Regions from separate parts of the Mesorhizobium sp. B2-7-3 genome, predicted to be linked through region 2. Evidence: predicted binding sites of a transcription regulator. Region 2 holds the regulator's gene; each other region holds the start of a gene.
The links. Region 2 encodes HrcA, which represses chaperone genes, less so after heat shock. Its sites were predicted from a motif close to GTTAGCACTCNCNNNNNGNGAGTGCTAAC; they were not measured.

Region 1 (2,264 bases), on a different contig from region 2:
CGCCTGCAGGTTGGCGAGCTTCTTTTCATGGATCAGCACGTAGGGCTCGTCGAGTTCGACGCGCATCTTGTCCTGGTTGGTGACGAAATAGGGCGAGAGATAGCCGCGGTCGAACTGCATGCCTTCGACGACTTCCAACTCGGTCTCGGCGGTCTTGGCTTCTTCCACCGTAATGACGCCTTCATTGCCGACCTTCTCCATCGCTTCGGCGAGGAAGCGGCCGATCTCGGCGTCGCCATTGGCGGAGATGGTGCCGACCTGCGCGATCTCGTCGTTGCGGGTCACCTTGCGGGCGTTGGCCTTCAGCTCGGCGACCACGGCGTCCACCGCCTTGTCGATGCCGCGCTTCAGGTCCATCGGGTTCATGCCCGAGGCAACAGCCTTGGCGCCCTCCTTGACGATGGCCTGGGCCAGCACGGTCGCGGTGGTGGTGCCGTCGCCGGCAAGGTCATTGGTCTTGGAGGCGACTTCGCGAACCATCTGCGCGCCCATGTTCTCGAACTTGTCCTCAAGCTCGATTTCCTTGGCGACGGTGACGCCATCCTTGGTAATGCGCGGCGCACCGAACGACTTGTCGATGACGACGTTGCGGCCCTTGGGACCGAGCGTCACCTTCACCGCATTGGCCAGGATATCGACGCCGCGCAGCATCTTCTCGCGCGCTTCGGTATGGAATTTTACCTCTTTGGCAGCCATTGGATCACTCCTCTATCTCTAGGCAGCATTCGTTGACTGGTGGATTTTCTAAGAAGCCGTCAGGCGGCCTTCTTCACTTGCGCGGTCTGTTCGATCACGCCCATCACGTCACTTTCCTTCATGATGAGCAGGTCCTCGCCATTGAGCTTGATCTCGGTGCCGGACCATTTGCCGAAAAGGATACGGTCACCCACCCTGACATCCAGCTCGGTCAGTTTGCCGCTGTCGTCGCGCGCGCCGGGACCGACGGCGATGACTTCGCCTTCCTGCGGTTTTTCCTTGGCGGTATCGGGAATGATGATGCCGCCGGAGGTCTTTTCCTCGGCCTCGATGCGGCGGACCAGGATACGGTCATGCAATGGACGGAACGCCATGTCGTTCTCCTCTTGGGACAAACAGGTTTTCAGCTTCCTCCACACCGGACCGGCAATTCGGGCCGATGCGGAAATGCGGCGACCCTTTGTCAGGCATCGCGCGCGCATATCGAGCTAGTTTTCCCTTTTTTCGGTTTCAAGAGGCCGGTCAGAAAATTTTAGCACTCACGCCGTCGGAGTGCCAACTCACTGTTATAGCGGTCTCATTCGCTCTGCGTCGGGAGCCGCCGCTTGAATTTACGCCTAGATCCGGCAAAATTATTCGAGCCGGTACCATCGCCGGCGCCGGAACCGCTCACCCTCTCCAGGAGTTGTTTCCCGGCGGCGCACATCGATGGGCCGAGAGACTTTTTCGCCATTGCGGCCACCGCAAGGAGACACGAATGATCGCAAGCGTCAGCAAGGAGTTCCGCCTCCAGATGGAAGGCTATGGCCTGACCACCGCACAAATCCATTACCGTCTGCCTGACCATCGGAGCCTGCTGCAGCTTTATGTCTGGCAGGACTACGACCTGGCGCCGGAGTTCCCCGAACTCAAGGGCTTTCTCTCCTATTGGGAGCGCGAATTGGACGGGCCGCTTCACTCCGTCCACATCGCCCACCACCGGCTCATCACCCCATCGGAATGGCGGGCGGTCGACGGTGTCATCACGGTCCAGTAAGGGCGGCGTCATCGCGCGGTGCTGACCTTACCAGAAGCCGACCAGCGACCTCAGCATCGCCTTCGCACCCGCCGTCTGCAAGCAAGCTTCAGATACGATGATTGACCAGCGCCACGCCGAGCCCGGCAAGGATCGAGCCGCAGGTTCCCGGCACCAGCCACCCGGCGCCGCTTGCCGGGGACCGCGCAAGCGCCAGCGAGGCGATGCCGGCCGCCGCCAGGTCCGCCATCGAGAACCAGCGGATCAGCGTTTGTCGATGAGATCGCAATGCCGCCACAGCCGCGTTGGATGCCCTCACAAAGCCAGGCTTCCCTGTTCCGCCCCCTCGGCATTGGGATCGCCGGGCGCCGTTGCCCAGGCGAGTTCGACCAGCGTCACGGTGCGCTTCCCCGTGCCGTCGAGCTGGCAGACGATGAGGCCCTGCTCCTCGATATAGGTGAGCAGCCGCCGGGCGCGGCGCATGGAGTGCGAGCCGTAGGCGCGGGCAATCGCGCCATCGCTCGGGCACGGCCAGCCCTCCTTCGCCGCGCGC
Region 2 (2,264 bases):
GCACGACGCGCGGATTGTCGATCCCCGAGGCGATCAACTCGGCCGAAAACCCCGGCGGCAAATGCGGCTTTGCGTCCGCCGGCATGTCGATCACGCCGGCGCTGTTGGAGGCGGATTTGGTGACATAGGGTTTCGGCAGGTCTTCCGGCTTGATCAGCCGGCGCACGCCGGGCCTGTCCGCCCGCCAGTCGCCGAAGGCGGCCGGGCCTTTGAGCACAGGCTGATCGGCTTGCTGGGCGAGCGCCGCGGTCGTGACAAACAGTGCGGACAGCGCCAGTCCGGCCAATCGCATCACTTCCTCCAATCCGTCATGAAGGAAAGCAACGATCGGTTTGCCCGTGGGTTCCGTTCGCACGATGCGCAAAACTTCTCGGATCAGGTCCCGGCAGCGTAAAAATCGTCGTCCAGGCGTTTTTCCAATTCAACGAGATCGGCCGGCAATGGCAGGCCCATGGCGCGCATCTCGCGCAGTTTTTCGCGCAGCTGTTCCTGAATTTCGTGCTGGTCCTCCGGCTGGTTGACCATCTCCTCGAGCAGCAGACTGATCTGGGCCTTGAACGATTCCAGCGCCATTCTTTTTCTCCTTTGCAGCCTGTCTGGATTTACGGTCCCGCCAGGAAAGTCGTTCGCGGTCGAATTCCGGCATGGAAACCAAAGCAATAATTCCTCGGACTCCTTACCTCAGCATGCGGGAAATCAGCTGTGCCGTATAATCCACCATCGGCACGATGCGGGCATAGTTCAGCCTTGTCGGGCCGATGACGCCGAGCGCGCCGACGACGCGGGCGTCCTTGTCGCGATAGGGCGCCACCACCAGCGACGAGCCCGACAGCGAGAACAGCTTGTTTTCCGAGCCGATGAAGATGCGCACGCCAGATCCCTGCTCGGCGAGGTCGAGCAATTGGATCAGCCCGTCCTGCGTCTCCATGTCCTCGAACAGGTGGCGCAAGAGTTCGATGTCGGCCTGGGCGGTGACGTTTTCCAGCAGATTGGCGCGGCCGCGCACGATGAGCCGGGCAGGCAGGCCGCTTTCGGCGCCCGCCCACACCGCAAGCCCCTTCTCGACGAGGTCCTGCGACAGCGTGTCGAGGGCGGCTCTCGTCTCTTCCTTGATGCGGGCGATCTCGGTGCGCGCCTCGGCCAGCGTGCGGCCACGAATATGCGCGTTGAGGAAATTCGAGGCCTCGTGCAGTTGCGAGACGGTGATGCCGGCGGGCAACTCGACGACACGGTTTTCGACATCGCCATTCTGCGACACCAGCACCGCAAGCGCCTTGGTCGGCTCCAGCTGGATGAATTCGATGTGCTTCAGCGCCACCTCGTTCTTGGCCGCGAGCACCAGGCCGGCGCCGCGTGACATGCCTGACAGCATCTGGCTGGCCTCGGTCAGCATATGCTCCAGCGTCGCGCCGGAGCCGGAGGCCCGCACCTGCGCCTCGATGGTACGACGCTCCTCGTCGGAGAGGTCGCCAAGCTCCATGAAGGCATCGACGAAGAAACGCAGGCCAGCCTGGGTTGGCAGGCGCCCGGCCGAGATGTGCGGCGCGTAGATCAGCCCGAGATGCTCGAGGTCGCTCATCACGTTGCGGATGGTGGCGGGCGACAGCGAGGACGGCAGGATGCGCGACAGGCTGCGCGAGCCCACGGGTTCGCCGTCCCGCAGATAGGAATCGACGATGCGCCGGAAGATGTCGCGCGAGCGCATGTCGAGCGACTGAAGAGCCAGCGACTGCGAGGCGGGATCGACTGCCTTGGTCATTCGGCTAAAAACCTCCGGTTCAAGGATATAGACTTCGGTGGGCCGCGCGCAACCCGGTGTCTGTGTCGGATCGCTCGGCCATTTTCCTTTGCGCCATGGGCTTGGTGGGGCTACAAGCCGGCCACGATTCAAAAAATGACAAGAAAGCAGGCCGAATGCGCCCCTCCAAACGCCAATTCGACGAAATGCGCGCCATATCCTTCGAGCGCGGCGTCTCCAAGCATGCCGAAGGCTCGTGCCTGGTGAAGTTCGGCGACACGCATGTCCTGTGCACCGCCAGCCTTGAGGAAAAGGTGCCTGGCTGGATGCGCAATTCCGGCAAGGGCTGGGTGACGGCCGAATATGGCATGCTGCCGCGCTCGACCGGCGAGCGCATGCGCCGCGAGGCCTCCGCCGGCAAGCAGGGCGGCCGCACGCTGGAAATCCAGCGGCTGATCGGCCGTTCGCTACGCGCCGTGGTCGACCTGCAGGCGCTGGGCGAACAGCAGATCACCGTCGACTGCGA
Region 3 (2,264 bases), on a different contig from region 2:
CGCATCGACGTGCAGAACCGCGACATCGGCGCTGGATTGTCCGGAGAGGCCAGGCTGAATCCGGACCGAATGGCCCCGCCTCTTCAGGTCCTCGAGAATATCGAAAAGCATGTAACGGCTATTCCGGCGCAGCAGAAGGCCGCGGCGACCCAGGAACCGGTCATGCTCATGCGTTATGACAATGATGCGCGCCACCAGCTAACCCCTTGGCTTCCATCCCCACTTCCATTAAGCGGCTCTAATCAATCAATGCCAGACTTTCCTGGGCTCCAACGGGTCTGCATGACGAATCATTGGGACAGTTATCATCGGCACTGGAAGCTCCTGGACGCCCCGCTCCGGCCGACGCCGGAAACCGTCGGCATATTCGAGCGCGAACTCGATCTCGGAAATGCCGATGTCCTTCTGCTTGGGGTGACACCTGAACTGGCGGTTCTAGGCAGATCGATGTTGGCGATCGATCAATCGGCTGCCATGATTTCCGGCGTATGGGCCGGCGACAACACCTCGCGAAGGGCGATGGCCGGCAACTGGCTTGACCTCCCGGTCGAGCGGGAATGTTTCGACGCGGTCATCGGCGACGGCTGCCTGTCGGCGGTCGATACCAAGGCCGCGCGCGGTTCGCTGTTCGGTGAAATCGCAAGGGTGCTAAAGCCTGGCCGGCGTGCGGCGATCCGCGTGTTTGCTCGGCCGGAAACCGCGGATGACCTGCGCGGCATCGAAGCTCTGGTCCTGGCCGGCGGAATCGAGAATTTCCACGCGCTCAAATGGCGGATAGCCATGGCGTGCACGACCGGCGACTGCGACAGCAGCGTCGATGTGCAAGCAATCCGTGCGGCATTCGACAAGCTGTTTCCGAATCGGGAGGCCCTTGCCGCATGCACCGGATGGAGTATGGCATCCATCAACACGATCGACGTCTATGCGGGCTCCGAAACGAAGTACAGCTTCGCGACGCTGGCCATGCTGGAGGATGAGGCGCGCGGTTGGTTCGACCAGGTGCGCGTCGTGCCAAGCGGCAGTTATCCCCTGGCGGAACGTTGTCCGCTCCTGGTGCTCGGTTCGGCCAAGCTTCGATAAGTCATCGCCATCCTACCAAGAGGCGCTCCGCGCGCCTTGACTCTGGCAGGTCGGCGGCCTATTTCAGCGCCACGTTAGCACTCGCCTTTGGTGAGTGCTAACTATGTGTCCGGCGCCGCCGGACGAGGAACTGTTTCTCACCGTTCTCATCGAGGAAGAAAAAATGGCAAAGTCGAAGTTCCGCCCGCTTCATGACCGCGTGGTCGTTCGCCGGGTCGAATCCGAATCCAAGACCGCTGGCGGGATCATCATCCCGGATACGGCGAAGGAAAAGCCGCAGGAAGGCGAGATCATCGCCGTCGGCTCCGGCGCTCGTGACGAAGCTGGCAAGCTGGTCCCGCTGGACGTCAAGGCCGGCGACCGCATCCTGTTCGGCAAGTGGTCGGGCACCGAAGTCAAGCTCAATGGCGAAGACCTTCTGATCATGAAGGAATCCGACATCATGGGCATCATCGGCTGATTATCGGCCTCACCCTCAACTTGAATTTTTCGGGCTCTATCCGAGCCCCTGCCAGGAGCTAAAACATGGCTGCCAAAGACGTAAAATTCTCTCGCGATGCCCGTGAGCGCATGCTGCGCGGCGTCAACATCCTCGCCGACGCGGTGAAGGTCACGCTCGGTCCCAAGGGCCGCAACGTCGTCATCGACAAGTCGTTCGGCGCCCCGCGCATCACCAAGGACGGCGTCACCGTCGCCAAGGAAATCGAGCTTGAAGATAAGTTCGAGAACATGGGCGCGCAGATGGTCCGCGAAGTTGCTTCGAAGACCAACGACATCGCCGGCGACGGCACCACGACCGCGACCGTTTTGGCGCAGTCGATCGTCCAGGAAGGCCACAAGTCGGTTGCGGCCGGCATGAACCCGATGGACCTGAAGCGCGGCATCGATCTGGCCGTCACCGAAGTGGTCGCTGCTCTCGGCAAGGCCGCCAAGAAGATCAAGACCTCCGAGGAAGTTGCCCAGGTCGGCACGATCTCGGCCAATGGCGACGAGTCGGTCGGCAAGATGATCGCGGAAGCGATGCAGAAGGTCGGCAACGAAGGCGTCATCACGGTTGAGGAAGCCAAGACCGCCGAGACCGAACTCGAAGTCGTCGAAGGCATGCAGTTCGACCGCGGCTATCTCTCGCCCTATTTCGTGACCAACGCCGACAAGATGGTTGCCGAGCTGGAGGACGTCTACAT

Region 1: FJW04_RS20535 (co-chaperone GroES) is a predicted target of HrcA. The motif match lies at 1,228-1,256, and genes of this name have one in related genera.
Region 3: groES (co-chaperone GroES) is a predicted target of HrcA. The motif match lies at 1,154-1,182, and genes of this name have one in related genera.

Annotation. Positions count from the first base shown of each region.
Region 1 covers NZ_VFTY01000009.1:69,925-72,188, forward strand. Annotated here, with positions in the region: gene groL (chaperonin GroEL) at 1-696, opposite strand, end outside; gene FJW04_RS20535 (co-chaperone GroES) at 756-1,070, opposite strand; gene FJW04_RS20540 (usg protein) at 1,454-1,732, shown strand; gene FJW04_RS20545 (hypothetical protein) at 1,821-2,030, opposite strand; gene FJW04_RS20550 (ATP-binding protein) at 2,027-2,264, opposite strand, start outside.
Region 2 covers NZ_VFTY01000001.1:435,567-437,830, forward strand. Annotated here, with positions in the region: gene FJW04_RS02185 (sorbosone dehydrogenase family protein) at 1-292, opposite strand, end outside; gene FJW04_RS02190 (hypothetical protein) at 376-573, opposite strand; gene hrcA (heat-inducible transcriptional repressor HrcA) at 677-1,759, opposite strand; gene rph (ribonuclease PH) at 1,915-2,264, shown strand, end outside.
Region 3 covers NZ_VFTY01000014.1:39,413-41,676, reverse strand. Annotated here, with positions in the region: gene FJW04_RS26295 (hypothetical protein) at 1-111, opposite strand, end outside; gene FJW04_RS26290 (class I SAM-dependent methyltransferase) at 163-1,080, shown strand; gene groES (co-chaperone GroES) at 1,244-1,540, shown strand; gene groL (chaperonin GroEL) at 1,606-2,264, shown strand, end outside.